DNA from 3 places in the Streptomyces sp. NPDC088553 genome. Region 1 is predicted to be linked to each of the others. Evidence: riboswitches for the same ligand, from Rfam matches in the RefSeq annotation. Region 1 holds a riboswitch; each other region holds the start of a gene.

Region 1 (10,473 bases):
AGTCCGTCGCCAACCCGGCGCACGCGCCCGCCGCGCGGACCGGCTTCTACGGCCTCGGCTGGAACGTGTCGTACGACGACGAGGGCCGGCTCCGTCTCTCCCACACCGGCGCGTTCGCGCTCGGCGCGCACACCAACGTCACGATGCTGCCGGGCGAGCAGCTCGGCATCGTCGTCCTCACCAACGGCGCGCCGGTCGGTGTCGCCGACGCCGTCGCCCTCGACTTCTTCGACACCGCCCAGGACGGGAAGCCGAGCCGGGACTGGCTGCCGATCGTCAACGCCCTGTACGAGCAGGAGGCGGACGCCGGCCGCTCGGCCACGGACTTCGCGAAGCCGCCGGCCGACGCGACGCCCGCGAAGGCGAACAGCGCCTACACCGGCACGTACCGCAGCGACTACTACGGCCGCCTGACGGTGGCCGAGGAGAACGGCGGTCTGGTCCTGCGACTGGGGCCGGAGCCCCAGTCGTACAAGCTCACGCACTACGACGGCGACACGTTCAGCTTCCCGACGCGCGGGGAGAACGCCGTCGGCCCCACCGGCGTCACGTTCTCCGCGGACGGGAAGACCGTGCGCGTCGAGTACCTGGACGAGACGGGTCTCGGCACCTTCGCCCGTCAGTAGGCCCGTCAGCCGTGGCGGCGCCGACCGTGGCGGTGCGTCACCCCTGGCGGTGCGTCACCCGTACCGGCGCGGTGTCCAGGTGATCGTCCGGCCGTCGGCCCGTTCGACCGCCCGCGTCTGCGAGGAGCCGATGAGGAGCAGGGTGCGCATGTCGACCTCGGAGGGCTCCAGGGTCTTCAGGGTCACCACCCGGACCGACTGCTCGGGGCCGCCGACGTCACGGGCGACGACCACCGGGGTCTCGGGCGCCCGGAGTTCGAGCAGGAGGTCGCGGGCGGCGGCCACCTGGTGCGTACGGGACCTCGACCCCGGGTTGTAGAGCGCGAGGACCAGATCGGCGGCCGCCGCGGCGCGCAGCCGGGCCTCGATGACGTCCCAGGGCTTGAGCCGGTCGGAGAGCGAGATCGTCGCGTAGTCGTGGCCGAGCGGGGCGCCCGCGGCGGCGGCGGCCGCGTTGGCGGCGGTCACCCCCGGCAGGACCCGTACGGGCACGTCCGCGTACTCCGCTTCGCAGGCGACCTCCAGGACGGCCGTGGCCATCGCGAAGACACCCGGGTCGCCGCCGGAGACGACCGCGACCTTGTGGCCGCGGCGGGCCAGGTCGAGGGCGAACTCGGCGCGCTCGGACTCCACCTTGTTGTCCGAGCCGTGCCGGATCTGCCCGGGGCGCAGCACCGGCACCCGGTCCAGGTAGGTGGTGTAGCCGACGAGGACGTCGGCGTTGACGAGCGCGCCGCGCGACTCGGGGGTGAGCCAGGGCGCGCCGGCCGGGCCGGTGCCGACGACGACGACCTCGCCCCGCTCGCGTACGGCGGGTTCGCGGTCGATGCGGGAGGGGAGCACGGCGACGGAGAAGTAGGGGACCGACTCGGGGTCGACGTCCACCAGGTCGCCGGTCCGCTCGCCCGCCATGAACGCCCGCTCCACGTACCGGGCGTCGTCGAGCCGGCCGGCCCGCTCCAGGGCCCGCTTCACGGTGGGGAAGGTGCGGCCGAGCTTCATCACGACCGCCGAGTCGGTGCCCGCGAGGCGGGCCGTCAGCTCGTCCTCCGGCAGGGTGCCGGGGATGATCGTGAGGACCTCCTCCGCCTCGCACAGCGGCTCGCCGAGCCGGGCGGCGGCGGCGGACACCGAGGTGACACCGGGGATGACGGTCGTGTCGTAGCGGCCCGCGAGCCGCTTGTGCATGTGCTGGTACGAGCCGTAGAACAGCGGGTCGCCCTCGGCGAGGACGGCGACGGTGCGGCCGGCGTCGAGGTGCGCGGCGAGGCGGGCCGCGGCCTCCTCGTAGAAGTCGTTCAGGGCGCCCCGGTAGCCGCCCGGGTGGTCCGTGGTCTCCACCGTGAGCGGGTACATCAGCCGCTCCTCGATGTGGTCCGCACGGAGGTGTTCGGCGGCGATCGAGCGCGCGATGGACCGGCCGTGGCGGGCCGAGTGGTACGCGATCACATCGGCGGCGGCGATGGCCTTCACGGCGGCCACCGTCATCAGGTTCGGGTCGCCGGGGCCGAGCCCGACGCCGTACAGCTTGCCGGTCACTTCTGAATCTCCGCTTCGTGGGCGATCGCGTTGATCGCGGCGGCCGTCATGGCGCTGCCGCCGCGCCGGCCCCGTACGACGAGGTAGTCGAGGCCCAGGTCCTGCGCCGCCAGGGCGTCCTTGGACTCGGCGGCGCCGATGAAGCCGACCGGTATGCCCAGGACGGCTGCGGGCCTTCCGGCCCCTTCCGCGACCATCTGCAGGAGGTGGAAGAGGGCGGTCGGCGCGTTGCCGATGGCGACGACGGAGCCTTCGAGGCGGTCCCGCCACAGTTCGAGGGCGGCGGCGGAGCGGGTGGTGCCGAGCTCGGCGGCGAGGGCCGGCACGGACGGGTCCGAGAGGGTGCAGATCACCTCGTTGTCGGCGGGCAGCCGGCGCCGGGTGACGCCGCTCGCGACCATCTGCGCGTCGCAGAGGATCGGCGCTCCGGCCCGGAGGGCGGCGCGGGCGTTCGTGACGACCCGCGGCGACCAGGCGATGTCGCGTACGAGGTCGGTCATGCCGCAGGCGTGGATCATCCGGACCGCCACCTGGGCGACATCGGCGGGCAGGCCCGCCAGATCCGCCTCGGCGCGGATCGTGGCAAAGGACCGGCGGTAGATCTCCGCCCCGTCCTTCTCGTAGTCGAACATCCTGTTGCTCTCGCTCATCTCGTCGTGCGGGCCGCGGTCACGGCTTCGGGCAGGGCGGTACGGGGGGTGGGGACGCCGTCCACCAGGTAGTCGCCGGCGGCGGTGGCGACGACGTCGGTCCAGGAGCCGTGCGGGTGTCCGCAGCGGCGCTCGCACCCGGAGAAGTGCACGGGGAGGACGGGGCGGACGGGGGCCTCGATGTGCCCGAGGCCTCCGGGGTGTCCGGGGACGGCGTCGGCGCGGACGTCGGCGAGGGACTTCGCGCAGCCGGGCCGCCCGGTGCAGGCGGTGACACCGGCCCAGGGGGAGCCGGGGCGGGTGATGAGGCCGGCCGCGTCGAGGGCGGGCAGCCGGTCGGCGCCGGCCCCGGCCACGACGACCCCGCGCCAGGGGGTCAGGCGGACCTCATCGGCGGGGAGCAGCGCCCGGAGCTGGGCGGCGGTGAGGCGGCCGAGCGGGGCGAGTACGGAGAGGGCGGCGGGCCCGAGGACGCCGGGGGAGGGCGGAGGGCCCTGGGGGAGTTCCGGCGCGGGTACGGGTCGCGCCGTCACCCCCGACTCCGCCGGGTCCACCGCGTACCCCTCCGGGAGTTCCCGGACCCGCCAGGCCCCGGTTCCGGCCTCCCGTGCCGCGGCCAGGAACCCGCCCGCCACCGCCAGGGCCGCGCCGGGCGCGTCGGAGCCAGCGAGCCGGACGGCTCGCCCGCCGACGTGCAGCTCCGCCTCTCCGCCCCGCACTGCGACCAAGGTCACATCCCCGCCGAGCCTGGCGACATCGCCGCGCCCGTCATCGAGGACGAAGAGGAAGCGGCCGGAAAGGGCCGCCGCCCAGGGCGCGGAGCGGAGGTGGGCGTCCAGCTCGCGGGCCCACAACTGCACGTCGGCGGCGCCGAGTCCGTCGAGGCCCGAGGCCGGGGAGGCGACGATGTTGCGGACGCGTTCGTGGGTGGGGGAGGGCAGCAGGCCCGCCTCGCCGAGGAGCGCCGCCAGCTCGGCCCCGCAGTCGTCGGCGAGGCCGCGCAGCTCGGCGTTGCCGCGCGAGGTGATGCTGAGCCGTCCGTCGCCCAGGGTCTCCGCCGCGTCCGCCAGAGTCTCGACCTGACGTGGCGTCAAGCGACCTCCGGGCAGACGGAGTCGGGCGAGGCGGCCGTCGTCGGCGGAGTGCAGGCGCAGCGCCCCGGGGCACGCGTCGCCACGGTCCCGTATGCGAGGTTCGCCCGGGTCGGGCGTCGGGGGCGGGGTGGGCGGCATGGCGGCGAGCATACCGACGGGCCCCCGGTCGGCCACCGGGCGCGATCCGGCCGCCAGTGCGGCCCGCCCTCCGACCGCGGCCCGCCCTCCGACCGCGGGCCGGCCTCCGACCGCGGGCCGGCCGACGCGGTGGCCGGCCGAGGCCGGAGGCCGGTCCGGCCGCGGTCGGGAACGGGGGTTCCGTCCGCCGGGCGATCCGCAGCGTGATCCCGCAGTGTGATCCGGCCGACTCCCTCACCCGACCCGGGCCGTCGACCGCACGATCTACTATGCAGACGGCATGGGGTCCCAGGACCCCGGGGAGGAAGCCCGGTGAGAATCCGGCGCGGTCCCGCCACTGTGAGCCGGCCCGGCTGCGCGTCCGCGCGATCCCGGGCCCGGTGAGTCAGGAACTCCCTTCCCCAAGCTCTCGGCTTCGCTCGAGCAAGGGGAGGCCCCAACCCATACGACCACCCGGGGCGCGGACAACCCCGAGGAAGGCCTGCGCTCGCCATGCTTCTGCTGCTGTCGCACTCCGACACCGACCTGCTCAGCGCCCGCGCGGCCGGCGGCCCGGTGGAGTACCGCTTCGCCAACCCCGCCCGTCTCCCCCTCGCCGACCTCACCGGCCTCCTGGCCGACGCCGAGCTCGTCGTCGTACGGCTCCTCGGCGGCCTCCGTTCCTGGGAGGAGGGCCTCGACGCGGTGCGCGCGGCCGGAAAGCCGATGGTCGTCCTCAGCGGCGAACAGGCCCCCGACGCGCAGCTGATGGAGGCGTCCACCGTCCCCGTCGGCGTCGCCACCGAGGCGCACGCCTACCTGGCGCACGGCGGCCCCGCGAACCTGGAGCAGCTGGCCCGCTTCCTCTCCGACACCGTCCTGCTCACCGGGCACGGCTTCGAGTCCCCGGCGGCCGCCCCCACCTGGGGCCCGCTGAAGCGCGCCGCACGCACGACGGCCGGCCCGACCGTCGCCGTGCTCTACTACCGCGCCCACCACATGAGCGGGAACACCGCCTTCGTCGACGCGCTCTGCGCCGCGATCGAGGACGCCGGCGCCCAGGCCCTCCCGCTGTACGTGGCCTCCCTGCGCGCCCCCGAGCCGGAGCTGCTCGACCGGCTCCGTACCGCCGACGCGATCGTCACCACCGTCCTCGCGGCGGGCGGCACCAAGCCCGCCGAGGCGCAGGCCGGCGGCGACGAGGAGGCCTGGGACGCGGGCGCGCTGGCCGCGCTTGACGTGCCGATCCTGCAGGCGCTGTGCCTGACCGGTTCGCGCGCCGCCTGGGAGGAGAACGACGAGGGTCTCTCCCCGCTGGACGCCGCGAGCCAGGTCGCCGTCCCCGAGTTCGACGGCCGGCTCATCACCGTGCCGTTCTCCTTCAAGGAGATCGACGAGGACGGGCTGCCCGCGTACGTCGCCGACGCCGAGCGCGCGGCCCGCGTCGCCGGGATCGCCGTCCGGCACGCCCGGCTCCGGCACATCCCGAACGCCGAGAAGAAGCTGGCGCTGGTCCTCTCCGCGTACCCGACGAAGCACTCCCGCATCGGCAACGCCGTCGGCCTCGACACCCCCGCCTCCGCCGTCTCGCTGCTGCGCCGCCTCCGCGCGGAGGGGTACGACTTCGGGCCCGTCGAGGACCTTCCCGGCCTGGTCTCCGGCGACGGCGACGAGCTGATCTACGCCCTCATCGAGGCCGGCGGCCACGACCAGGACTGGCTGACGGAGGAGCAGCTCGCCAAGAACCCGGTCCGCATCCCGGCCGCCGACTACAAGCGCTGGTACGCGACGCTCCCCGAGGAGCTGCGGACCCATGTCGAGGAGCACTGGGGCCCCGCGCCCGGCGAGATGTTCCTGGACCGTTCGCGCAACCCCGAGGGCGACATCGTCCTCGCGGCCCTCCGCCGCGGGAACCTGCTGATCCTCATTCAGCCTCCGCGCGGCTTCGGCGAGAACCCGATCGCGATCTACCACGACCCCGATCTCCCGCCGTCCCACCACTACCTGGCCGCCTACCGCTGGATCGCGGCCCGCGCCGAGGACGGCGGCTTCGGCGCCGACGCCATGGTGCACCTGGGCAAGCACGGCAACCTGGAGTGGCTGCCCGGCAAGAACGCCGGCCTGTCCGCCGCCTGCGGCCCCGACGCGGCCCTCGGCGACATCCCGCTGATCTACCCGTTCCTGGTCAACGACCCGGGCGAGGGCACCCAGGCCAAGCGCCGTGTGCACGCCACGCTCGTCGACCACCTGGTGCCGCCGATGGCCCGCGCCGACTCGTACGGCGACATCGCGCGCCTGGAGCAGCTGCTCGACGAGTACGCGCAGATCTCCTCCATGGACCCGGCGAAGCTGCCCGCGATCCGCGCCCAGATCTGGACGCTGATCCAGGCCGCCAAGCTCGACCACGACCTGGGGCTCGAACAGCGCCCCGAGGACGACGGCTTCGACGACTTCCTGCTGCACGTCGACGGCTGGCTGTGCGAGGTCAAGGACGCCCAGATCCGCGACGGTCTGCACGTCCTCGGCGGAGCCCCGGAGGGCGAGGCCCGGGTCAACCTGGTCCTCTCGATCCTGCGCGCCCGCCAGATCTGGGGCGGCACGCAGGCCCTGCCCGGTCTGCGCGAGGCCCTCGGTCTCGACGAGTCGGCCGCGACCCGCACCACCGCCGACGAGGCGGAGGCGAAGGCCCGCGAGCTCGTCGAGGCGATGGAGGCGGCGGACTGGTCCGTGGACGCGGTCCCCTCGGTCGCCGCCGCGTACGGCTCCGAGGTGCACGCCGTGCTCCGCTTCGCCTGCGAGCAGGTCGTGCCGCGGCTGGCCGCCACCACCGACGAGCTCAGCCACGCCGTGCACGCCCTGAACGGCGGCTTCGTCCCGGCCGGCCCCTCCGGTTCGCCGCTGCGCGGCCTGGTCAACGTCCTGCCGACCGGCCGGAACTTCTACTCGGTCGACCCGAAGGCCGTGCCGTCCCGGCTCGCCTGGGAGACCGGTCAGGCGCTCGCCGACTCGCTCCTGGAGCGCTACCGCACCGACAACGGCGAGTGGCCGACGTCCGTGGGCCTCTCCCTGTGGGGCACCAGCGCGATGCGCACCGCCGGCGACGACGTCGCCGAGGCGCTCGCCCTGCTGGGCGTCCGCCCGCTGTGGGACGAGGCCTCGCGCCGGGTGAACGGCCTGGAGCCGATCCCGCTCGCCGAGCTCGGCCGGCCGCGCGTCGATGTCACCCTGCGCATCTCGGGCTTCTTCCGTGACGCGTTCCCGCACGTCATCGGTCTCCTCGACGACGCCGTCCGCCTGGTCGCCGGTCTGGAGGGCGAGTCCGCGGAGGACAACTACGTCCGGGCGCACGCGCAGGCCGACCTCGCCGAGCACGGCGACGAGCGGCGCGCCACGACCCGGATCTTCGGCTCCCGGCCGGGCACCTACGGCGCGGGCATCCTCCAGCTGATCGACTCCCGCGACTGGCGCACCGACGCGGACCTCGCCGAGGTGTACACGGTGTGGGGCGGGTACGCGTACGGGCGCGGGCTCGAAGGCCGCCCGGCGCGCGCCGAGATGGAGACGGCGTACAAGCGGATCGCGGTGGCCGCGAAGAACACCGACACCCGCGAGCACGACATCGCCGACTCCGACGACTACTTCCAGTACCACGGCGGCATGGTGGCGACCGTCCGCGCGCTCAAGGGCACGGCCCCCGAGGCGTACATCGGCGACTCCACCCGCCCCGAGACCGTCCGCACCCGGACGCTCGTCGAGGAGACCTCCCGGGTCTTCCGCGCCCGTGTGGTCAACCCGCGCTGGATCGAGGCGATGCGCCGCCACGGCTACAAGGGCGCGTTCGAGCTGGCGGCGACCGTCGACTACCTCTTCGGGTACGACGCCACGACCGGCGTCGTCGCCGACTGGATGTACGACAAGCTCACCCAGGAGTACGTCCTCGACCCGGAGAACCAGGCCTTCCTGAAGGAGGCCAACCCGTGGGCCCTGCACGGCATCGCGGAGCGGCTCCTGGAGGCCGAGTCGCGCGGCATGTGGGAGAAGCCGGACCCGGAGACCCTGGCCGCGCTGCGCCAGGTGTTCCTGGAGACCGAGGGCGACCTCGAAGGCTCCGCCGACGAGGACTAGGTCCTCACGAGGACCAGGTCCTCATCAGGGCGGGGGCCGGTGCCAGTTCAAGGCGGCGGCCCCGGAAGCCCTCCCTGAGGCGCCGGTCGTGGGTGACCACGACCAGCGTGCCCGGGTAGTGCGCGAGCGCGGCCTCGATCTCCTCCACGAGCGCCGGGGCCAGATGGTTGGTCGGCTCGTCGAGGAGGAGCAGATCGGCCGGTTCGGTGACGAGACGCGCCAGTTCGAGTTTCCGGCGCTGTCCTGTCGACAGGTACCGGACCGGGGTCGTCAGGTCCCCGGCGGAGAAGAGACCGAGGGCGAGCAGTTCGTCCGTACGGTCCGCTCCGAAGGCCTCGCCCACCGTACGGGGGTCGGCGGGCGAGGCCGTCTCCTGACGGAGCACCCCCACCCGGGCCGGCACCTTCACCGTGCCCGTATCCGGGGCGAGTTCACCCGCGAGCACCTTCAGGAGGGTGCTCTTCCCGGCGCCGTTCGGCCCGGTGACCAGGAGTCGCCCGCCCGCGTCGAGGTGCAGGGCGTCGAGCCGGAGCCGGCCGTCCACGCGGACGTCGGCGAGGTCGACGGGGGCGCCTTCCCCGTCGAGCTCCGCGCGGAACCGCAGCGGTTCCGGGGGCGCCGGCACCGGGTCGGTGGTCAGCCGGGCGAGCCGCTCGCGGGCGGCCCGAATGCGGCTCATCGCCCCGTGCGCCCGTGACCGGGCCCGGAACGCACCCGCCCCGCTGAACGAGGCCGGTGCCTTGCGCGGGATGGCCGAGAAACGGTCGATGTTCGTGTCGGCGAGCGCTCTGTACCGGGCGAGCTCGGCCTTCCACTCCTCGTACTCCCGCTGTCTGCTGGCCCGTTCGGCGGCGCGTCCGGCGAGATAGCCGCTGTAGCCGTTGCCGTAGCGGCGGACGGTGTGGCGGTCCTCGTCGACCTCCAGGACGGCGGTGGTGACCCGGTCGAGGAAGACCCGGTCGTGGGAGACGGCGACGACCGTGCCCCGGTGGGCGCGCAGCCGCTCCTCCAGCCAGGCCACGGCCTGGTCGTCGAGGTCGTTGGTCGGCTCGTCGAGCAGCAGCAGTTCGGGTTCGGCGGCGAGGACGGCGGCGAGCGCGAGCCGCGACCGCTGTCCGCCCGAGAGGGTGCCCAGGAGGCGGGCCCGGTCGAGCGGGCCGGGTTCGCCGAGCCGCCGGAGCGTGGTCTCGACCCGCCGGTCGGCCCCGGCGCCGCCCCGCGCCTCGTAGGCGGCGAGCAGCTCCGCGTACCCGGCGAGGTCACCGGTCCCGGCGAGCTCCGCCTCGGCCGCCCGGATCGCCCGCTCCAGCTCCCGTACGTCCGCGAGCACGTGGTCGACGGCGTCACCGACGGTCGCGGTCGGGGGCAGGTCCAGGGTCTGGGCGAGGTGGCCGAGGCCGCCGGGGGACTCGACGGTCACCGTGCCGTCGTCGGCGGTCTCCAGACCGGCGAGGAGCCGGAGGAGGGTGGACTTCCCGGAGCCGTTGTCGCCGACGACGCCGAGGCGTTCACCGGGGCGGACGGTCAGGGAGACCCGGTCCAGCACGACCCGGTGCCGGCCGTGCCGGTCGTCGTAGCGCTTGCTGACGTCGGTGAGTTGGACACGGAACAAGGGCGATCTCCTGTACGTCGACGACGGATCGGAGCGAGATAGAGACGATACGTCTCGTCTCACCTCGTCGACGGTACGCCAGTCGCGACCCCTGCGCAAGACGTTCCGTCTCGTTGGGCTGGAGGTGTCGGGTCGGGAGCGCCGGGCGGGGTGCCGGGTAGGGGCGACAGGCGGGGAGTGCCGGAGGGGCGCCGGGTCGGGAGCGCCGGGCCGTGAGCGTCGGACCGTGAGCGTCGGACCGTGAGTCAGGCCGAGGCCGTGCGCAGCACCAGCGCGGCTATCGCGAGCAGGGTGATGACCACGACCGGCGCCACCTCGTAGTCCTTCGCCCGCAGGTGGGTGATCAAGGCGCCGATGAAGTAGAGCGCGACGCCGATCGCGGCCGCCCCGCCGAGCGCCGGCACCGCGAGCCCCGCGAGCAGGCCGAGCGCGCCCGCCGCCTTCAGGGTCGCGAGGCGGGGTAGCCAGGACTCCGGCACGTCGAGCTTGGTCATGCTGCCGACGATCTGCGGGTTGCGGGTGAAGGTCAGGAAGGCCGAGGCCGAGAGCGCGAGGGCGAGCAGCGCGGCGACGACGACATAACCGATGAACATGGACGTACTCCAATGATCCGAGTGCTGCAATCGTTGAACTCTATCAACGGTTTCCCTCGCTCCACAATAGGGCCGCTGCTACGGTGGACGACATGGCAGCTCTCCCGACCGACCGCC
Region 2 (10,473 bases), on a different contig from region 1:
GGCGCCGTGTACGGGGCCGCGTTCCTGCTGAGCCTCGCCGGCTTCGCCTCCACCCTCTGGTACGGCGTCGACGAACCCGGCAACGCCCTCGCCTTCGGCACTCTCATCGCCCTCGGCGAGCTCGCCCGCTGGGGCGCCGCACCCGGCGCGGGGGCACTTCCCGTGCGCGAGGCGCCAGGGAGCGAGCCCGCGCCGCTCGCCGCCGCGGGGGCCCTCGCCTACGCCCTCCTCGGGGCGAGCGCCGGGACCGCCACCACCCACGGCGTCCTCCAGATCGTCGCCGTCGTCGTCGCCGCCGGCCTCGCCGGGATCGTCCCGCACATCGCCCGGGGCGGCGGGCCCGGCCTCGACCACCTCGCCCGCCGCGTCCTCACCGTCGGCTTCGCCGCGCTCTGCTTCCAGCCCCTCTACAACTCCGGCACCGTCGTCGAGCTCCTCGGCCAGGGCCCGGCGTACGCCCTCTTCCTCGTCCTGCTGCTCGTCCTGACCGCCCTGTGCGACGCGGTCCTCGCCGCCCTCCTGCTCCGCGCCCGCACGGGATTCCCGTACGGCCCCCTCCTCCGCGACGAACTGCGCGCCCTCCTCGGCATCGGCTCCGCCGTCGGCGCCACCGGCATCGTCATGGCGCTCGGCGTGGCCGCCGCCGGGCTTTGGGCGCTGCCCGTGCTCGCCGTGCCGCTGCTGCTCACCCAGGTCTCCTTCCGGCGGTACGCCGCCGTGCGCACGGTCAACCGGCAGACCATCGCCTCCCTCGCCCGCGCCACCGAGATCGCCGGCTGCACCCCGCCCGGGCACGCCCGCCGGGTCGCCGCCCTCAGCGCCGCCGTCGGACGGGAGCTGGGCCTCTCCGGCACCGAGCTGGCCGTCCTGGAGCACGCGGCGCTCATGCACGACATCGGCCAGCTCTCCCTCGTCGACCCCGTCGCCGGCGGCGCCACCGCCCTGCTGCCCACCGAGGAACAGCGCCGGATCGCCCTCCTCGGCGGCGAGGTCGTCCGCATGACCGGTGTCCCCGAGGCCGTCGCCGTCGTCGTGGAACGCCAGGCCGACCCGTACCGCGAGCAGCCGCTGCCCGCCCGGATCGTCCGGACCGTGAACGCCTACGACGACCTCGCGGGCGGCGAGGGCGCGGGCGCCGCCCTCGACGCCCTGGAGCGGCTCAGGCTCGGCACCGCCCGCGATCATCACCCGGATGTCGTCGAATGCCTGGCCAGGGTCCTGGCACGGGGCGGAGCGGCTGGGGTGACCTCCGTCGCGACTGGGTAACCCATGGGTAATGAGCGCGCGTCCGACCGGGCATGGTTGGATGCGAACAAGAGGGTGAAGCGACCGGCAGGCGGGAATCGTGAAGATCTTCGGGAAGGTACGGCATCGGCCCTCCGCCTCATGGCGGCAGGCCACCGACCGCGCGTTCACGCTGATCGGCGACGGCCGGTACGAGGACGCGGGCGCACTTCTGACGCGCGCGGCGGATCTGGAGCCCTGGCTCTCGGAGTCCTGGTTCAACCTGGCGCTGCTGCACAAGTTCCGGCACGACTGGGAGCAGGCGCGCGCCGCCGGGCTCCGCGCCGTCGCGCTGCTCGACAAGGAGAGCGGCGCCCCCGACTGGTGGAACGTGGGCATCGCCGCGACCGCGCTGCAGGACTGGCCGCTGGCCCGCCGCGCCTGGCAGGCCTACGGACTGAAGGTTCCCGGCGCCGCCGCGGGCACCGGTGAGCCGGCCGGCATGGAGCTGGGCAGCGCCGCCGTCCGGCTGTCGCCCGAGGGCGAGGCCGAGGTCGTGTGGGGCCGCCGGCTCGACCCGGCCCGGATCGAGGTCCTCTCCATTCCTCTGCCCTCCTCCGGGCGCCGCTGGGGCGAGGTCGTCCTCCACGACGGCGTGCCGAACGGCGAGCGCACCACCACCGCCGGCCCCTCCTACCCGGTCTTCGACGAGATCGAGCTGTGGGCCCCCTCACCCGTCCCCACCTGGGTGGTCCTCCTGGAGGCGGCCACCGAGGCCGACCGGGACGCCCTGGAGCAGCTCGCCGCGGAAGCGGGTTTCGCCGCCGAGGACTGGTCGTCCTCCGTGCGGCTCCTCTGTCGTGCCTGCTCCGAGTCGACCATGCCGAGCGCCGAGGGCGAGGGCGAGCACTCGGACCCGCACGACCACAGCGAGCCCGGCCACCCCGGGCCGCTCGGGCACCGCTCGCCGGGCGAGCTGTGGGTCCCGGAGCGGGAGTGCGGCATCGCGGCCCCGGCGGGCCTGGTGCGCGGTCTCCTCGACGGCTGGGTGGCGGACAGCCCCGACAGCCGTGAGTGGCGCGATCTCGAAGAGGTCTGCTGAGGGTTCACGCGCGGGCCCGTAGGCTGTCCTCCGACGGAATCGGGTTTTCAGGAAGGCGCGGCCGGACATGGCGCAGCAGGAGACGGACGAGCAGGCCATCAACGACGGGTTCGTCGTGGACACGGAGGACTGCGAGGCACGCGAGCTCGCCCACCGTGAGCGCGGCACGGCCCGCCCGATCACGGTGGTCGGCAACCCGGTGCTCCACAAGGAGTGCAAGGACGTCACCGAGTTCGACGACTCGCTCGCGGCGCTCATCGACGACATGTTCGCGAGCCAGAAGGCCGCCGAGGGCGTGGGCCTCGCCGCGAACCAGATCGGTGTGGACCTCAAGGTCTTCGTCTACGACTGCCCCGACGACGAGGGCGTCCGGCACACCGGTGTCGTGATCAACCCGGTCCTCCAGGAGCTCCCGGCCGAGCTGCGCGTCCTCGACGAGTCCAACGAGGGCTGCCTCTCCGTGCCGACCGCCTACGCCGAGCTGGCCCGCCCCGACTACGCCGAGGTCCACGGCCAGGACGCCCAGGGCAACCCGATCAAGGTGCGCGGCACCGGCTACTTCGCCCGCTGCCTCCAGCACGAGACGGACCACCTGTACGGCTACCTGTACATCGACCGCCTCTCCAAGCGGGACCGCAAGGACGCCCTGCGCCAGATGGAAGAGGGCACCCCGCGCTACGAGACGGTGCCGAACGCCTGATCGCCGGTACGCGTACGAGAGGGGCCCCGCACTCGACCGAGTGCGGGGCCCCTCTCGTACGGCGGAGTCCTAGAAGTCCTCGTCCAGGTCCACCGAGCCCTCGACCGCCACCTGGTAGGCGGACGGACGGCGCTCGAAGAAGTTCGTGAGCTCCTGGACGCCCTGGAGCTCCATGAACGAGAACGGGTTCTCGGAGCCGTACACCGGGGCGAAGCCGAGGCGCTGGAGGCGCTGGTCGGCGACGCACTGGAGGTACTCGCGCATCGACTCGGTGTTCATGCCGGGAAGGCCGTCGCCGCACAGGTCACGGCCGAACTGCAGCTCCGCCTCGACGGCCTCCTTCAGCATGTCCGTGACCTGCTGCTGGAGCGCGTCGTCGAAGAGCTCCGGCTCCTCCTTGCGGACGGTGTCCACGACCTCGAAGGCGAAGTTCATGTGCATCGTCTCGTCACGGAACACCCAGTTGGTGCCGGTCGCGAGGCCGTGCAGCAGACCGCGGGACCGGAACCAGTACACGTACGCGAAGGCGCCGTAGAAGAACAGGCCCTCGATGCACGCGGCGAAGCAGATCAGGTTCAGCAGGAAGCGGCGGCGGTCGGCGGCCGTCTCCAGGCGCTCGATCTTCTCGACCGAGTCCATCCACTTGAAGCAGAACTGCGCCTTCTCGCGGATGGAGGGGATCTCCTCGACCGCGTCGAACGCGGCGGCGCGGTCGTCCGGGTCGGGCAGGTAGGTGTCGAGCAGCGTCAGATAGAACTGGACGTGCACGGCCTCCTCGAACAGCTGGCGCGACAGGTACAGGCGCGCCTCCGGGGAGTTGATGTGCTTGTAGAGCGTCAGGACCAGGTTGTTCGAGACGATCGAGTCGCCCGTCGCGAAGAACGCGACCAGACGGCCGATCATGTGCTGCTCGGCCGGCGTCAGCTTGGCGAGGTCGGCGACGTCCGAGTGGAGGTCGACCTCCTCCACGGTCCAGGTGTTCTTGATCGCGTCCCGGTAGCGCTCGTAGAAGTCCGGGTAGCGCATCGGACGGAGGGTCAGCTCGAAGCCCGGGTCGAGGAGGTTCTTCTTCTCGTTGGTGCTCATTACTGGCAGGCCTCGCAGGACTCGGGGTTCTCAAGGGAGCAGGCGAGGGCGTCCGCGTCGGGGGTCGCCTGCTGGACGGGGATGGTGGCGGCGGCGGGCGCCGCGGCCTGGGCGGCGCGGGCGATGCGGGTCGCCGGACGGGAGCGCAGGTAGTACGTGGTCTTCAGCCCCTGCTTCCAGGCGTACGCGTACATCGACGACAGCTTGCCGATCGTCGGCGTCTCCAGGAACAGGTTCAGCGACTGCGACTGGTCCAGGAACGGCGTCCGGGCGGCGGCCATGTCGATCAGACCGCGCTGCGGGATCTCCCACGCCGTGCGGTACAGCTCGCGCACCTCGGCCGGGACCCAGGTGAAGCCGGCCACCGAGCCGTTGGACTCGCGCAGCGCCTCACGGGTCTGCGCGTCCCACACGCCGAGCTCCTTCAGCTCGTCGACCAGGTACGAGTTGACCTGGAGGAACTCTCCGGAGAGCGTCTCGCGCTTGAACAGGTTGGAGACCTGCGGCTCGATGCACTCGTAGACGCCCGCGATCGAGGCGATGGTCGCCGTCGGAGCGATGGCGAGGAGGAGGCTGTTGCGCATGCCGACCGCGGCGATCCGCTCGCGCAGCGCGGCCCAGCGCTCCGGCCAGTTCAGCTCGACGTCGTAGTGGTCGGGGTGCAGCACCCCGCGGGCGGCGCGGGTCTTGTCCCAGGCGGGGACCGGACCGCTGCGCTCGGCGAGGTCGGCGGAGGCCTCGTACGCGGCGAGCATGATGCGCTCGGCGATACGGGTGGACAGCGCGCGCGCCTCGGCGGAGTCGAACGGCAGCTTCAGCTGGAAGAAGACGTCCTGGAGGCCCATGGCGCCCAGGCCGACCGGCCGCCAGCGGGCGTTGGAGCGGCCCGCCTGCTCGGTCGGGTAGAAGTTGATGTCGACGACCCGGTCGAGGAAGGTGACGGCCGTGCGGACGGTGGAGTCGAGGCGCTCCCAGTCGATGTCGCCGTCGACGACGAAGGCGCCGAGGTTGACCGAGCCCAGGTTGCAGACCGCGGTCTCGCCGTCGTCGGTGACCTCCAGGATCTCCGTGCAGAGGTTGGAGGAGTGGACGGTGTGGCCGGGCTCGGCGGTCTGGTTGGCCGTCCGGTTCGAGGCGTCCTTGAAGGTCATCCAGCCGTTGCCGGTCTGGGCCAGGGTCCGCATCATCCGGCCGTACAGGTCGCGGGCCGGCATCGTCTTGCGGGCCAGGCCGGCCGCCTCGGCCTTGTGGTAGGCGGCGTCGAACTCCTCGCCCCACAGGTCGACCAGCTCGGGCACGTCCGCCGGGGAGAACAGCGACCAGTCGGCGTCGGCGTTGACCCGGCGCATGAACTCGTCCGGGATCCAGTGTGCCAGGTTCAGATTGTGCGTACGGCGCTGGTCCTCGCCCGTGTTGTCGCGGAGCTCCAGGAACTCCTCGATGTCCGCGTGCCAGGTCTCCAGGTAGACGGCGGCGGCGCCCTTGCGGCGGCCGCCCTGGTTCACGGCGGCGACGGAGGCGTCGAGGGTCTTCAGGAACGGCACGATGCCGTTGGAGTGCCCGTTGGTGCCGCGGATCAGCGAACCGCGGGCGCGGATGCGGGAGTAGGAGAGGCCGATGCCGCCCGCGTGCTTCGAGAGGCGCGCCACCTGGTGGTAGCGGTCGTAGATGGAGTCCAGCTCGTCCTGGGGGGAGTCCAGGAGGTAGCAGGAGGACATCTGCGGGTGACGGGTGCCGGAGTTGAAGAGCGTGGGGGAGGACGGCAGGTAGTCGAGCCGGCTCATCAGGCGGTAGAGGGCGGCGACCTCGTCGAGCGCGCGGACGCTGTCGTCCTCGGCGAGGCCGCAGGCCACGCGGAGCATGAAGTGCTGGGGGGTCTCGATCACCTTGCGGGTGATCGGGTGGCGCAGCAGGTAGCGCGAGTAGAGGGTGCGCAGGCCGAAGTAGCCGAAGCGGTCGTCCGCGGTCGCGTCGATCGTCGCGTCGAGCCGGTCCGCGTGCAGCGCCACGAACTCGGCGGTGCGGTCGGCGATCAGACCCTCGCGGTGACCGACGGCGACGGAGGCCGAGAAGGAGAACGAGCCCTGGCCGGCCGCCTCGTCGGCGATCGTGATCGTCAGGAGCCGGGCGGCGAGCCGGGAGTACGCCGGGTCCTCGGCGATCAGACCGGCGGCCGACTCGGTGGCCAGCTCGCGCAGTTCCGCCTCGTCCGCCACGGCGCTGCGGCCGCGGAGCGCGGCGGCGGCGACCTTGCCGGGGTCGGTGTCGGGGAGATCGGCGGTGAGGTCGGTCAGGGTCCGCAGCAGCACGGTCCCGGGGCCGTCGCTCTCGACCGCGGAAGCCTCGGCGGAAGCCGGATCGGCGGGCGCGATGGTCACGTGGGGGCTCTCCCTCGCTCGGCTCGGGGCCGCGGCGGGGGAAGGCGGGCAGGCGGGCATCCGTAACGCCGGACGCGACGCTTCCACCGGCCCACTCCGCGAGGCCCGGACGTCATTGGCACCCGGAACGGACGGACCGGATGCGCTGTCGGCAGGTCCTCGGACTCACCTCGCCCGAATATGTCGTATCCGTACGAAGCACACCGTTGCGGGACAGTTCCGGATTCGCGCCGGATTCCCCTGCGTCGACAGCGAGGATGAGCATACATGTGGGGGGCGCCCCGTGCGGCACCCCCCACATGTTGTGTCGCCCCCTGGCTCAGAACTCCAAGGAGTAGGTGCGCAGGCGGTGGTCGGGGATCGGCTCCCAGTCCCGGTCCGGGGTGCGGACGAAGCCCAGACGCTCGTAGATCCGGTGCGCGGAGACCATCGTGACGTCCGTGGACAGCACGATGCGGCGGCACCCCGGGAGAGCCCGTGCGCGCTCGATGCAGGCCCGTACGAGGGCCTCTCCGACGCCCCGGCCGCGGGCCTCACGGGAGACCACCAGCATCCGGAACTCGGCCTCGCCCTCGATCGCGATGTCCGCCCACGGGGTGGCGCCGGTGGCGAAGGTCACCCCGCCGAGCAGCCGTCCGTCGGCGTCCTCGGCGACGAGCACCTCGCTCTCCCGCGCGCGCCGGGCCGTGTCCCGGAGCACGTGCAGATAGGAGTCCTCCGCCCCGTACTTCAGCAGCCCGTCGTTCAGATAGGTCCCCGCGGTGAGCTCACCGAGCGCCTCGTAGTCCTCGGGCCGTACCGCCCTGATCGTGAAGTCCATGAAGGCAGTGTCCCTCCGGACGCCCGGAGGCCCCCAACGGGTTCCGTCCGGGGACGGCGAAGGCCGCCCTGCCTCCGAGGGGAGGCAGGGCGGCCTTCGCCGGGTCCGGCGGTGGATCAGTGGGTCTCTGCGCCGACCTTCGGGAGCTTCGGGTCGACCCCGCGGTCGCCCGCGTCGGCCGTGTAGTCCTCCGGGGAGGTCTCGTCGATGCCCTCGGGGGCCTTGACGGCCTTGAGGACGAAGGTCAGGACGACCGTGACGAGGACGTTGAGGAGGAAGGCGGTGAGACCGATGTAGCCGATCTCGCCGATGCCCGGGATCTCGGCGGAGGAGCCGCCGAAGTGCGCCTGCTTCGGCGTCGATACGTTGTAGGCGGCGATCGTGCCGTACAGCATGCCGACGGCCCAGCCGGCGAGCAGCGCCCAGCGGTGGAACCAGCGGGTGAAGAGGCCGCCGACGAGCGCCGGGAAGGTCTGCAGGATCCAGATGCCACCGAGCAGCTGGAAGTTGATCGCGACCGTCTTGTCCATGGTGAGGACGAAGACGAGCGCGCCGACCTTCACCAGGAGCGAGACCAGCTTGGAGACCTTGGTCTCCTGCGCCGGGGTGGCGTCGGGCTTGATGAAGTCCTTGTAGATGTTGCGGGTGAAGAGGTTGGCCGCGGCGATCGACATGATCGCGGCGGGCACGAGCGCGCCGATGCCGATGGCGGCGAACGCGACGCCCGCGAACCAGTCCGGGAACATGGTCTCGAAAAGTTGCGGGATGGCGAGCTGGCCGTTCTCGACCTTGATCCCGGCGGCGATCGCCATGAAGCCGAGCAGTGCGAGCAGGCCCAGCATCAGCGAGTACAGCGGCAGGATCGTGGTGTTGCGGCGGATGACCTCACGGCTCCGGGACGACAGCGTCGCCGTGATGGAGTGCGGGTACATGAAGAGCGCGAGCGCCGAGCCGAGCGCGAGCGTCGCGTACGTCCACTGGCCGGCCTCAGCCGGGACAAGCCCGCCCACCTTGTTGGTGGTGAACTTCTCGTTCGCCGTGGCGAAGATCTCGTCGAAGCCGCCGAGCTTGATCGGGATGTAGATGATCGCCACCGCGATGACGATGTAGATCAGGGTGTCCTTGACGAAGGCGATGAGCGCGGGGGCGCGCAGTCCCGAGGAGTACGTGTACGCCGCGAGGACACCGAAGGCGATGAGCAGCGGCAGGTCCTTGATGAACCAGTGGGTGTTCTCGCCGCCGCCGACGCCCATCACGTCCAGGACGGCCTGGATGCCGACGAGCTGGAGCGCGATGTACGGCATGGTGGCGAGGATGCCGGTGACCGCCACCGCGAGGGAGAGGCCCTTGGAACCGAAGCGGCCGCGCACGAAGTCCGAGGTGGTGACGTACCCGTGCTTGTGCGAGACCGACCAGAGGCGCGGCAGGAAGGTGAAGATCAGCGGGTAGACCAGGATCGTGTACGGCACGGCGAAGAAGCCGGCCGCGCCCGCCGCGTAGATGGCCGCCGGGACGGCGACGAAGGTGTACGCGGTGTAGAGGTCGCCGCCGAGCAGGAACCAGGTCACCCAGGTGCCGAACGACCGGCCGCCCAGGCCCCATTCGTCGAGGCTGTGCTCGTTCTCGGCCTTGCGCCAGCGCGCGGCCAGGAAGCCCATGACCGTGACGGCCAGGAAGAAGAAGATGAAGACGGCGAGTGCGACGCCGTTCACGCCGTCCTTCATCGCTCGTCACCCCCCTTGCGGGCACGCTGGTCCAGCTGCCACAGCTTGTACGCGACCATGGTGAGCGCGGTGGAGATCAGCACCCAGAGCATCTGGTACCAGTAGAAGAACGGGATGCCCGCGAAGAGCGGTTCGACCTTCGCGTAGGAGCTCACCCAGAGCATCGCCACGAACGGTGCGAACAGACAGAGCGCGATCACCACTCGCAGGGGCGTGATGGTGGGTTGTTTCCCTTGTGTCGCTTCTGGCATGGCGATTCCGGTCCCCTCACTGATCACCTCGGTAATGCTGGGGAAATCTAGGGGACTGTTCCGCTCCATGGAACCCCTGTCCGCATAACGGATGGGACTACGTCAGCTGCGGTCGTGGGAGCGGTCCCCCGGCGCGGTGCTCAGAGCCAGCCCTCCTTGGCGGCCCGCACCCCCGCCTCGAACCGGCTGCGCGCGCCGAGCCGGTTCATCAGCTCCGAGCTCATCCGGCGCACGGTCCGCAGCGAGATCCCGAGCCGCCGGGCGGCGATGTCGTCCGTGCAGCCGATGCCGAGCAGCATGAGCAACTCCCGCTCCTGCGGGGAGAGATCGTGCTCGTCGCGGCGCGGGCTCTCGCCGAACGGCGTGCCCGCGTCCCACAGCCGGTCGAAGAGCACCACGAGCGCGTGCACCAGGCCGGGGCTGCGGACCTCCAGGGCGCCCGCGCGCCCGTCCTCCGGGTCGACGGGGACGAGCGCGGCCTCCCGGTCGACGATCACCATGAGCATCGGCACCACGGGCACGGTCCGCGCCTCGCCGCCGAGATCGCAGTACCAGCGCACGTATTCGACGGTCGGCGGGTCGTTGCGGAAGCTCTCCTGGTAGATCGACCGGATCCGCACCCCGCGTTCCAGGGCGAGTTGGTCGAGCGGCTGGCTCGCGTCCATGGTGTCGGGGAGCTGCGCGCCGCCCGGGAGCAGCGAGAGGCACTCGGTGCGGGCGTTCGCGGCCAGGTCCTCCAGGCGTTCCCGGACGTTGTCGAGGCCGGTGATGCGGTCCACCAGGTCGTGCCGGACGCCCGGTTCGGAGTGGTCCGCGTACGAGGCCAGGATGCCGGCCACGGCCCGTCCCGCCCGTTCGACCTGGCGTTTCCGCTTGCTCAGCTCGGCCTCGGCGCGGGAGAGCAGGAAGGAGAAGCCGACGTCCGGGTTGAAGGGTTCGACCTCGCCCGACGAGTCGTCCATCAGCACGAGCTTGAGGTCCGCGAGACAGGCGAGCGCCTCGCGGACCTCGGACTCGGGGCGGCCCAGATGGGCCGCCATCTCCGTCACGTCGTACTCGGGTCGCTCCAGGAGCAAACGGTAGACGGCCTCCGTCCACTCCTTTATGCCGAGCGCCTCCAGCATCCCCTGTCTCCCCCTCGTCACGTTCCGTACCGCGACCGCCCCGCAATCGTGATCGCGGTCGTCG
Region 3 (10,473 bases), on a different contig from region 1:
AGGTCTTCGGAGTCCCGGAGGCCCTGCTGCTCTTCGTCGGTGGCTTCCTGCTCGCCCATGTCGTGGAGCGACTCCTCGCCGTACGCCAGGCCGCACACGGCGTCGCGGCCGACGAGAGGGTCCCGCAGGTCGGCATGACGGCGGCGGCCGCGATGGTCGGTCACAGCCTCATGGACGGCATCGCGCTCGGCGCGGCCTTCCAGGTCGGCGGCGGCATGGGCGCCACCGTCGCCCTCGCGGTCATCACCCATGACTTCGCCGACGGCTTCAACACGTACACGATCACCAGCCTCTACGGGAACGCCCGCCACAAGGCCATCGGCATGCTCGTCGCCGACGCCCTCGCGCCGCTGATCGGTGCCGCCTCCACCCTGCTGTTCACCCTTCCGGTGGAACTCCTCGGCAGCTATCTGGGGTTCTTCGGCGGCGCCCTGCTCTACCTGGCCGCCGCCGAGATCCTGCCGGAGGCCCACCACGACCACCCCGCCCGCTCCACCCTGCTGTGCACGGTCGGGGGCGTCGGCTTCATCTGGCTCGTGGTGGGCGTCTCCGGCGGCTGACCTCACCTGCAGTGCTCCACGAAACGCGCGGCGGCCTCCGGGGATCCCGCCCAGTGGGTGTGGACATAGCTCGCGTGCACCCCGCCCTGCACGAAGCCCTCGACCCTCCGCTCGGGCTGCCGCAGCCCCCACGCGGCGGCCGCCCCGGCGCCCGGCTCGATGACGGTCCGGTGGAACTCGTGCCCCCGCATCCGCGCGCCGGCGGGCGCGAGCACGCTGTCGCTCACGGCGACGGCATCCCGGTATCCGAGGGTGAGCCGCTCGGACATCCGCGCGTCCGCGTCGAGCACCCCGCACATGGGGGTGCCGTCCAGCGACCGCGCGAGATACAGCAGCCCGGCGCACTCGGCGGCGATGGGCGCGCCGGAGGCGGCGAGCGCGGCGACGGCCTTCCGCAACGGCTCGTTGGCGGACAGCTGCTCGCCGTACATCTCGGGGAACCCGCCACCTATGACGAGCCCGGAGGTCCCCTCGGGGAGGGCCTCGTCGCGCAGCGGGTCGAACGTCACGACCTCGGCGCCGGCGGCCCGCAGGAGCTCGGTGTGCTCGGCGTACGAGAAGGTGAACGCCGCCCCGCCGGCGACGGCGATGAGCGGCCTGCGGACGGACTTGTCCGCCGTCTGCGGTCCGGTGGTCGGGTGGTGCCCACCCTCCCCCGGACTCCACAACCCGTGCGGTTCCCACGGCTCCGCGCTCAACGGCGGAGCCGACCGCGCCAGCGCCAGCAGCGCCTCCAGATCGCACCCGGCGCGCACCTGCTCCGCCTGCGCCGCCACGGCGGCGACCGCCGCCGCCTGCCGCTCCGCCACCGGCACGAGACCCAGATGCCGCGACGGAGTCGCCACGGCCGGCGCCCGCCGAAGGACACCCAGCACCGGCACCCCGGACTCCCCGAGCGCCTCCCGCAGCAGATGCTCGTGCCGGTCCGTCGCGACCTTGTTCAGGATCACGCCCCCGATCCGCACCTCCGGGTCCCAGGACGCGAACCCGTGCACGAGCGCCGCCACCGACCGCGACTGCGAGGACGCGTCGACGACCAGCACCACCGGCGCCTTGAGCAGCTTCGACACCTGTGCGGTGGAGGCGAGTTCGCCCTGGTCGGCGGCCCCGTCGTACAGGCCCATGACACCCTCGACGACCGCCAGGTCGCACCCGCGCGCCCCGTGCTCGAAGAGCGGCGCGATCAGCCCCGTACCGCACATGTACGCGTCGAGGTTGCGGCCCGGCCGCCCCGTGGCGAGCGCGTGGTAGCCGGGGTCGATGTAGTCCGGTCCGACCTTGTGCGGCGAGACCGCCAGACCACGGCCGGCGAACGCGGCCATCAGGCCGGTCGCGACCGTGGTCTTGCCCGCGCCCGACGAGGGCGCGGCGATGACGAGACGTGCTACCACTCGATGCCCCGCTGGCCCTTCTGACCGGCGTCCATCGGGTGCTTGACCTTGGACATGTCGGTGACGAGATCCGCGAAGTCGACGAGCTCCTGCGGCGCGTTGCGGCCGGTGATGACGACGTGCTGGTGCCCGGGACGGTCGCGCAGCACCTCGACGACCTCGGCCGTGTCGATCCAGCCCCAGTGCAGCAGGTACGCGAACTCGTCGAGGACGTAGAACTTGTACTTCTCCTCGGCGAGGTCCCGCTTGACCTGCTCCCAGCCCTCGCGAGCCTTCTCCTCGTGCGACTGCTCGCCCTCGGCGACCTCGCGCTGGATCCAGGACCAGCCCTCACCCATCTTGTTCCAGGTGACGGTGCCGCCCTTGCCGGTCTCGCCGAGCGCCTTGAGGGCGTTCTCCTCGCCGACCTTCCACTTCGCCGACTTCACGAACTGGAACACCCCGATCGGCCAGCCCTGGTTCCAGGCGCGCAGCGCCATGCCGAACGCGGCGGTCGACTTCCCCTTGCCGACGCCCGTGTGCACCATCACCAGCGCGCGGTTGCGGCGCTGACGGGTGGTGAGACCGTCGTCGGGAACGACGGTCGGCTGTCCCTGCGGCATTAAGCGGCCCTCCTGGCAGTGGTCTTCCGGTTTCCCTGTACGTCCCGGACGAGGCCGGCGATCGAGTCGGCGCGCAGGTCGTCCAGGGTGACGGCGGTGCCGCCGAGTTCACGGGCGAGCTCCCGGGCCAGCCCGAGCCGCACCGGTCCGGTCTCGCAGTCGACGACGACGGAGGCCGTGCCGTCGGCGGCGTGCAGCCGCGCCGCGCGCGCGGCGAGCGCCACCGGGTCGGCGCCGCCGCCGGTCGCCCGCCCGTCGGTGACGACGACGAGCAGCGGGCGGCGCGAGGGGTCCCGCAGCCGCTCGACGCGCAGCACGTCGTGGGCCTTGAGGAGACCGGCCGACAGCGGGGTACGGCCACCGGTCGGGAGCTTCTCCAGACGGGCGGCGGCCGCGTCGACGGACGAGGTCGGCGGCAGCGCTACCTCGGCGTCGCGGCCCCGGAAGGTGATGAGGCCGACCTTGTCCCGCCGCTGGTAGGCGTCGAGCAGCAGGGAGAGGACGGCACCCTTGACGGCGCTCATCCGCTGCCGGGCCGCCATCGAACCGGAGGCGTCCACGGCGAAGAGCACCAGGTTCCCCTCGCGCCCCTCCCGGGTCGCCTGCCGCAGGTCGTCCCGGCGGACCACGAGCCCGGGGCCGGTCCGCCCACGGGCCTTCTGGTGCGGGGCGGCGGCCTGCACGGTGGCGGCCAGGTGCAGCTTGGTCAGCGCGCCCCGGGGGCGTACGGATCCGGTGGTGCGGCCGTGTTCGGTACGGGCACGGGAGCGGCGCCCGGCCGCTCCCTCGCCGAGGCCGGGGACGCTGAGCACCTTCGTACGGAAGGGCTCGGATGCGGCGACGGCGGCGCGCTCACCGGAACCGGCGCCCTGCGGGGCGGGTTCGGGCGAGGGCGTGGGCGGCGCGGTCTCCTCGGGAGCGGGGGAGTTCTCGGCGGCGGGCCCGTCGCCCTGCGGCGGGACACCCCCACCGGGACCGCCGTCCCCGGGCCCCCCGTCGCCGGGCCCGTCGGGCTCGGGGTCCTCGTCCGGCTCCTGGTCCTGGCCCTTGAACTCCTCCAGGGTCTCGTCGAGCTTGTCCTCGTCGAGGCCGGGGGCATCGAAGGGGGAGCGCCGCCGCCGGTGGGGGAGGGCGAGGAGGGCGGCCTGCCGCACGTCCTCGGAGGTGACCTCGGTGCGGCCGGCCCAGGCGGCGAGCGCGGTCGCGGTGCGGGCCATGACGATGTCGGCGCGCATGCCGTCGACCTCGAAGGCGGCGCAGGTGGCGGCGATCTGGAGGAGCACGGCGTCGCCGAGCGTCACCTGGGGCAGCAACGCCCGTGCGGTGACGATCCGTTCGCGCAGCGCGGCCTCGTCCGCGGCCCAGCGGTGGGCGAAGGCGGCGGGGTCGTCCTCGAAGGCGAGCCGCCGCCGGACGACCTCGACGCGCTGCCGCGGGTCGCGCGACGCGGCGACCTCGACGGTCAGCCCGAACCGGTCGAGGAGCTGCGGCCTGAGCTCGCCCTCCTCGGGGTTCATGGTCCCGACGAGCAGGAAGCGGGCGGCGTGCCGTACGGAGACGCCCTCGCGCTCGACGTAGGAGGACCCCATGGCGGCGGCGTCGAGGAGGTGGTCGATGAGGTGGTCGCTGAGGAGGTTGACCTCGTCGACGTAGAGGATCCCGCGATGCGCGGAGGCGAGGAGGCCGGGTTCGAAGGCCTTGACGCCCTCGCTGAGCGCCTTCTCGATGTCGAGGGAGCCGACGAGCCGGTCCTCGGAGGCGCCGACGGGCAGCTCGACCATCCGCGCGGGCCGCTGGACGCCGGGCTCGGTCCCGTGCGGGCCGTCGGGGCAGCCGGGGTCGTGCGAGGCCGGGTCGCAGCTGAAGCGGCAGCCGGCGACGACGGGCACGGCGGGCAGCAGCTCGGCGAGCGCGCGCACGGCGGTGGACTTGGCGGTGCCCTTCTCACCCCGCACGAGCACACCGCCGACGGCCGGGCTGACGGCGTTGAGCAGCAGCGCGAGCCGCAGGTCGTCCATGCCGACGACGGCGGTGAACGGATACCGGGTGCTCATCGGGTGGTCCTCTCCTTCAGTTCGATTCGCTGATGTCCTGTGGGACGGCCGCACGTCACGGCGCGCCGGGCGGCACGAAGGGGAGCCCCGGCGGGGCTCCCTCCTCGATCAACCGCAGCAGCGCGTCCGTGTCCGCGTGCTCCTCGATGAGATCCCCCAGTCGGTCCAGCTGTTCCTCCCGCAGCGCCCCGAACGACGTGTCGGGCGCCGGTACGAACCGCCGTCCGGCCGCCGCCGCGACCTCCCGCAGGAACGCCCGCCGGAACCCGTCGCTCTCCAGGGAGCCGTGCCAGTGCGTACCCCACACGGAGCCCACCCGACACCCGTCGAGGAACGGTTCCCCGCCGCGTACGTCCGCGACGCCGTGGTGGATCTCGTACCCCTCGACCCGTTCCCCGAGCGCCGAGCCCACCGGCCGGGCGAGCGTCTTCTCGCGCGCGAACCGCACCCGTACGGGCAGCAGCCCGAGCCCGTCGACGGCCCCCGCACGGGACTCGACCTCGTCCTCGATGTGCTCGCCGAGGACCTGGAAGCCGCCGCAGACGCCGAGCACCGGACGGCCTTCGGCGGCCCGGCGCGCCAGCGCGTCGGCGAGCCCGCGCTCCCGCAGCCAGGCGAGTGCCTTGACCGTCCCGCGCGTCCCCGGCACCACGACCAGGTCCGCGTCGACGAGCTCCTCGGCCCGGTCCACGAACCGCACGACGACGCCCGGCTCGGCGGCCAGCGCGTCCACGTCCGTGAAGTTGGACATCAGCGGCACCGCGCAGACGGCGACCCGCAGCACGTCCTCGCCGACCGGCGGCGCGACGACGGACTCGCGCACCGCGCCCCGCAGCGAGACCCGGAGGCCGTCCTCCTCGTCGATGCCGAGCCCGTGGGCGTACGGCAGGACGCCGAAGGTCCGCCGTCCGGTGAGTCCGCGCAGCATGTCCAGGCCCGGTTCGAGCAGGGTCACGTCACCGCGGAACTTGTTCACGAGGAAGCCGGCGATCAGCTCCTGGTCCTCGGGCGCGAGCAGCGCCGTCGTGCCGAAGAACTGGGCGAAGACCCCGCCCCGGTCGATGTCGCCGACCACGACGACGGGCAGCCGCGCGGCCCGCGCGATGCCCATGTTCACGATGTCGGTGCGCCGCAGGTTGATCTCTGCCGGGCTGCCGGCGCCCTCGCAGATCACGGCGTCGTACGTGCTCCGCAGCTCCTCCAGGCACGCGAGGACGGGCTCGAAGAGCTCCTTCTGCCGCCCTCCGTGGTAGCCACGAGCGCTGAGCTCGCCGACCGGCTTGCCCATCAGGACGACCTGGCTGGACCGGTCGCTGCCGGGCTTGAGCAGGACGGGGTTCATCAGCGCGGTCGGTTCCACCCGCGCCGCCTGCGCCTGCATGGCCTGGGCGCGCCCGATCTCGGCCCCCTCCCGCGTGACGAAGGAGTTGAGGGACATGTTCTGCCCCTTGAACGGGGCCACCTTCAGTCCCTTGCGGACCAGCCAGCGGCAGATGCCGGCCGTCACGACGCTCTTGCCGGCGTCGGACGTGGTCCCGGCGACGAGCAGTCCCCCACCCCTCATGCGTTCCTCCGCTTCCGGGTCGACGCGGCCAGGGCGCCGATGATCAGCCGGCCGCCCACACAGGCGGCCAGAGTGAGTCCGGTGACCCGGCGCGACAGGCGTACGGCCCGGTCGATGTCGGTCACCTCGACGGCCCGTCCCTCCCCGTTGAGCACCGGACGGTGCTCGATCCGGCCGCCGTACGACAGGGTGCCCCCGAGGCGTATGCCGAGGGCGCCCGCGAAGGAGGCCTCGACGGGGCCCGCGTTGGGGCTGGGGTGCTTCGCCGCGTCGGCCCGCCAGGCCTTCAGAGCACCGCGCGGGTTGCCGCCGGCGACGGTCGCGAGGACGGCCGTCAGCCGTGCCCCGGGCCAGCCGGCCACGTCGTCGAGCCGGGCCGAGGCCCAGCCGAAGCGACGGTGGCGCGGCGACTTGTGGCCGACCATGGCGTCCAGGGTGTTGACGGCCCGGAAGCCGACGAGGCCCGGTACGCCCGCGACCGCGCCCCAGAACAGGGCGCCGACCACGGCGTCGGAGGTGTTCTCGGCGACCGATTCGACGACCGCGCGGGCCATCGCGGGTCCGTCCAGGGACTGCGGGTCGCGCCCGCAGAGATGCGGCAGCCGCTCCCGGGCGACGTCCAGGTCCCCGGCGGCGAGCGCGCCGCCGATCGCGCGGGCCTCCCGCCCCAGGGTCGTACCGCCGACGACGGCCCACACGGAGGCGGCGGTCAGGGCGACGGCGGCGGCCGGCCGGTTCCGTACGGCCCGGGCGGCGAGCGCTCCGAGGGCGACGGTGGAGCCGGCGCAGACGGCGGTGTGCAGGGCGCCCCAGCCGCGGTGGTCGTGGTGGAGGCGGTTCTCGACCGCGGCGGCCGCCCGGCCGAACGCGGCGACGGGATGTCCGCGGCGGGGATCGCCGATGAGCAGATCGACGGCGAGACCCGCGGCCGCTCCGTACGCGAAGACACCAGTGGTACTGCTGCGGCCGGGCATGGCGCATGTCCTCACTCAGGGTCCGCGCCCTGGATCGACGTGACCGGCGGCGTGAGTTCCTGACTCCCGGACCCTTCGGATCCGGTCACAGTGGCGGGACCGCGCCGGATTCGCACCGGACTTCCTCTACTGCCGCCGTAATGGCCTCGGCAGTCCACCACGGCCCGAGAACAGCCGTCAACTCACCCTTGACCTGCAGCGAGTCACTGTGCGAAGCACCACAGACACGGCGACGGGGCGGCCCGCACCCGAAGGTGCGGACCGCCCCACCGGTCACGCTCGGACCGTCAGACGACGATCAGGTAGATGCCGTACGCGACGGCCGCCGCGCACAGGGCGAAGCAGGCGTACGCGGCGGTGCGGGCCAGAGCCGCGGAGCCGCCGCGGGCGGCGGCCTCCTCCTGCTTGGTGAGGCCGACGATGCCGAGGGTGAAGAGGCCCACGAGGGCGACGGTCGCCACGAGGCTGACTCCGAAGACGGAGCCGAGAGCTGCCCAGTCGATCTTCATGTCGTTCGTTCCTTAGACCGCGGCGGCGGGGGCCGGGGGAGCGGTCGGGTCGGTGGGGGCCGGCGCGGGGATGGTCGCCTTGAGGTCCTGGTCCGCGACGGCGGCGACGGAACCGGCGGCCGGCGGCGGGGTGACGGCCGCCATGGCGGTGGTCACGACGCCCGCGGGCTCGCTGTCGAGGTCGTCGGCGGTGACGTTGTTGTGGTCGACCGGCTTGCGGCGGGAGAGCGACCAGATGACGCCGGAGCCGGCGACCAGCAGGACCGCGACGGCGGCGATGCCCCAGGGGCCCTGCTTGGTGAGGAACTCGGCGCCGGCGCCGACCACGGCCGCGGCGGGCAGGGTCAGACCCCAGGCGACGAACATCCGGGTGGCGGTCGACCAGCGGACGACACCGCCCTTGCGGCCGAGACCGGCGCCCATCACGGCACCCGAGCAGGACTGGGTGGTGGAGAGCGAGAAGCCCAGGTGCGAGGAGGCGAGGATGACCGTCGCGGCGCTGGTCTGGGCGGCGAAGCCCTGCTGCGGCTGGAGGTCGGTGAGGCCCTTGCCCATGGTGCGGATGATGCGCCAGCCACCGAGGTAGGTGCCGAGGGCGATGGCGACACCGGCGGAGACGATGACCCACAGCGGAGGGTTCGAGCCGGGGGCGACGACACCCTGGGTGACCAGGGCGAGGGTGATGATGCCCATCGTCTTCTGGGCGTCGTTGGTGCCGTGGGCGAGGGAGACGAGACCGGCGGAGGCGATCTGGCCGGCCCGGTAGCCCTTGGCCGTGGCCTTCGCCTCGGGGTTGGCCTTGATCCTGTACGTCAGCTTGGTGGCGGCCATCGCGGCGAGGCCGGCGACGAGCGGCGCGGCGACGGCCGGGATGAGGACCTTGGTGACGATGGTCGGGCCGTTCACGGCCGACCAGCCGGCCGACATGACCGCGGCGCCGATGAGGCCGCCGAAGAGGGCGTGGGAGGAGCTGGACGGGAGCCCGAGCAGCCAGGTCAGGAGATTCCAGAGGATGGCGCCGACCAGCGCGGCGAAGATCACCTCTGTACGAATGCCTTCTTCGTTGATGATCCCGCCGGAGATCGTCTTGGCGACCTCCACGGACAGGAACGCGCCGACGAGGTTCAGCACGGCGGACATGGCCACCGCCGTCTTCGGCTTGAGAGCACCGGTCGAGATGGTCGTGGCCATCGCGTTCGCGGTGTCGTGGAAACCGTTCGTGAAATCGAACACGAGAGCTGTCACGACCACAATGGCGAGCAGCAGCGTGATGTGTTCCATTTACCCAGGCAATCGTTTGACGTCAGTGGCTGGACGAACGTAAGCAACCTGGGTGAACGGAAGGTGAACTGGGTCGGGCGGTGTGGTGTCTCGAACCGGTGTCAAGAGATTCCGCTTACGGTCCCGTCCCGCGAGCTGTCCACGATGCGGTCACCCCGCAACCCCGGGTAATCCGGGCCATCGCCGGGCACATGCGACCTGCCCCGGTTCCTCCTCGGTCACCCGGTTCCGGTCCCTGGACGGAACCATCCGACCGGGGGACCCCGCGGACGAGACCCATATCACTCCCCGGAGGGCTCCCGGAGGACCCGGGAGACCCCGCGGCGCCGACCCCCGTCCGTACTCCTCCTCCGGCCTCCCGGCCGGGGCCGTACGGGTCCCACCGGTGGCAGTCCGCCCCCACCCTGCCGAGACTGGGAGCGTGCGCCCGGCTACAGCGACGGCAGCGGCCGTCACCACCCTGCTCGGTGTCGGCGCGGCCGCGTTCGCGGCCGGCCGGTACGCCAGCGACGTCGCCCTCAGGGTGCCGTCCGGACGTCCCCTGCCCGGGGATCCCAGACTCACCGTGCACGCCACGGGCCCCGAACGGATCACGCTCACCCGCAGCCTCGCCTCGCTGCGCCCCGGTACGTACGGCGTGGAGGGGCACGGACAGCACGCCGTCGTCGGCCCGGTCCTCGACCGGGTGCCGCACACCGCCGACACCGTCGTCCGGCGCCTCGAACGCGTCGAGCGCGGGGTGCTCGGCCCCGGCTCCCGCGTCCGCCTCACCCCCCAGCTGCACATCGGCACGCCGATCAGCGCCCTCGGGCTCGCCCAGGAGGACGTCGAGATCCCCGGCGAGCTCGGGCCCCTGCCGGCCTGGCTGGTGGCCGCGCCCCGCACCACCTGGGTGATCGCCCTGCACGGCCTCGGCACCACCCGCGAGCACCCGCTGAACGTCGTCCCCTTCCTCAACCGCCGCAAGGTCCCCGTCCTCGTCCCCGCCTACCGCGGCGACGAGGGAGCACCCGCCTCCCCGGACGGCCTCGCCCACCTCGGCGCCTCCGAGTGGCGCGACGTCGACGCCGCCATCCGCTACGCCGTCCACCGGGGCGCCGCGAAGGTCGTGCTGCACGGCTGGGGGACCGGGGCCTCGATGGCCCTGCGCGCCGCCGCCGAGTCCGGGGTGCGCGACCGGATCAGCGGCCTCGTCCTCGACTCGCCCGTCCTGGACTGGGAGGCCACCCTCCGCAACCTCGCGGCGGCCCACCACGTCCCCGCCCCCCTCCTCCCGCTCGCCGTCCGCGCCGCCCAGGGCAGGACCGGACAGCACGGCGACCTCCTCGAAGAGGCCTCCGCGCCGGGCGCGCTGCGTGTCCCCGTGCTCCTCTTCCACGGACCCGACGACACCATCGCCCCCTGGGAACCGTCCGTCGAACTCGCCGCCCGCCGCCCCGATCTGGTCAGCCTCCAGACCGTCCGGCACGCCCCGCACGCGGCGATGTGGAACGCCGACCCGGTCCGCTACGAGGAGGCCCTGCGCCGCTTCCTCACCC

The links. Region 1 has a riboswitch for cobalamin ahead of cobN (cobaltochelatase subunit CobN). Riboswitches for the same ligand answer to the same signal wherever they lie in the genome.
Region 2: it holds a riboswitch for cobalamin, as region 1 does, so the genes downstream of both, ACIP8Z_RS24920 (ribonucleoside-diphosphate reductase subunit alpha) here and cobN (cobaltochelatase subunit CobN) in region 1, are expected to answer to the same signal.
Region 3: it holds a riboswitch for cobalamin, as region 1 does, so the genes downstream of both, ACIP8Z_RS32510 (cobalamin biosynthesis protein) here and cobN (cobaltochelatase subunit CobN) in region 1, are expected to answer to the same signal.

Annotation. Positions count from the first base shown of each region.
Region 1 covers NZ_JBIVMG010000006.1:405,377-415,849, forward strand. The annotation lists gene ACIP8Z_RS22460 (serine hydrolase) at 1-626, shown strand, start outside; gene cobJ (precorrin-3B C(17)-methyltransferase) at 681-2,114, opposite strand; gene ACIP8Z_RS22470 (precorrin-8X methylmutase) at 2,162-2,797, opposite strand; gene ACIP8Z_RS22475 (cobalamin biosynthesis protein CobG) at 2,812-4,059, opposite strand; cobalamin riboswitch at 4,313-4,461, shown strand; gene cobN (cobaltochelatase subunit CobN) at 4,540-8,151, shown strand; gene abc-f (ribosomal protection-like ABC-F family protein) at 8,156-9,763, opposite strand; gene ACIP8Z_RS22490 (DoxX family protein) at 10,009-10,356, opposite strand; gene ACIP8Z_RS22495 (MarR family winged helix-turn-helix transcriptional regulator) at 10,449-10,473, shown strand, end outside.
Region 2 covers NZ_JBIVMG010000007.1:231,391-241,863, forward strand. The annotation lists gene ACIP8Z_RS24900 (HD-GYP domain-containing protein) at 1-1,266, shown strand, start outside; gene ACIP8Z_RS24905 (hypothetical protein) at 1,346-2,326, shown strand; gene def (peptide deformylase) at 2,394-3,026, shown strand; gene ACIP8Z_RS24915 (ribonucleotide-diphosphate reductase subunit beta) at 3,096-4,112, opposite strand; gene ACIP8Z_RS24920 (ribonucleoside-diphosphate reductase subunit alpha) at 4,112-6,490, opposite strand; cobalamin riboswitch at 6,623-6,761, opposite strand; gene ACIP8Z_RS24925 (GNAT family N-acetyltransferase) at 6,810-7,310, opposite strand; gene mctP (monocarboxylate uptake permease MctP) at 7,427-9,034, opposite strand; gene ACIP8Z_RS24935 (DUF3311 domain-containing protein) at 9,031-9,285, opposite strand; gene ACIP8Z_RS24940 (LuxR C-terminal-related transcriptional regulator) at 9,426-10,409, opposite strand.
Region 3 covers NZ_JBIVMG010000012.1:55,671-66,143, reverse strand. The annotation lists gene ACIP8Z_RS32535 (ZIP family metal transporter) at 1-560, shown strand, start outside; gene ACIP8Z_RS32530 (cobyrinate a,c-diamide synthase) at 563-1,951, opposite strand; gene cobO (cob(I)yrinic acid a,c-diamide adenosyltransferase) at 1,945-2,553, opposite strand; gene ACIP8Z_RS32520 (putative cobaltochelatase) at 2,553-4,607, opposite strand; gene ACIP8Z_RS32515 (cobyric acid synthase) at 4,663-6,171, opposite strand; gene ACIP8Z_RS32510 (cobalamin biosynthesis protein) at 6,168-7,145, opposite strand; cobalamin riboswitch at 7,178-7,320, opposite strand; gene ACIP8Z_RS32505 (hypothetical protein) at 7,433-7,654, opposite strand; gene ACIP8Z_RS32500 (anion permease) at 7,667-8,935, opposite strand; gene ACIP8Z_RS32495 (alpha/beta hydrolase) at 9,357-10,473, shown strand, end outside.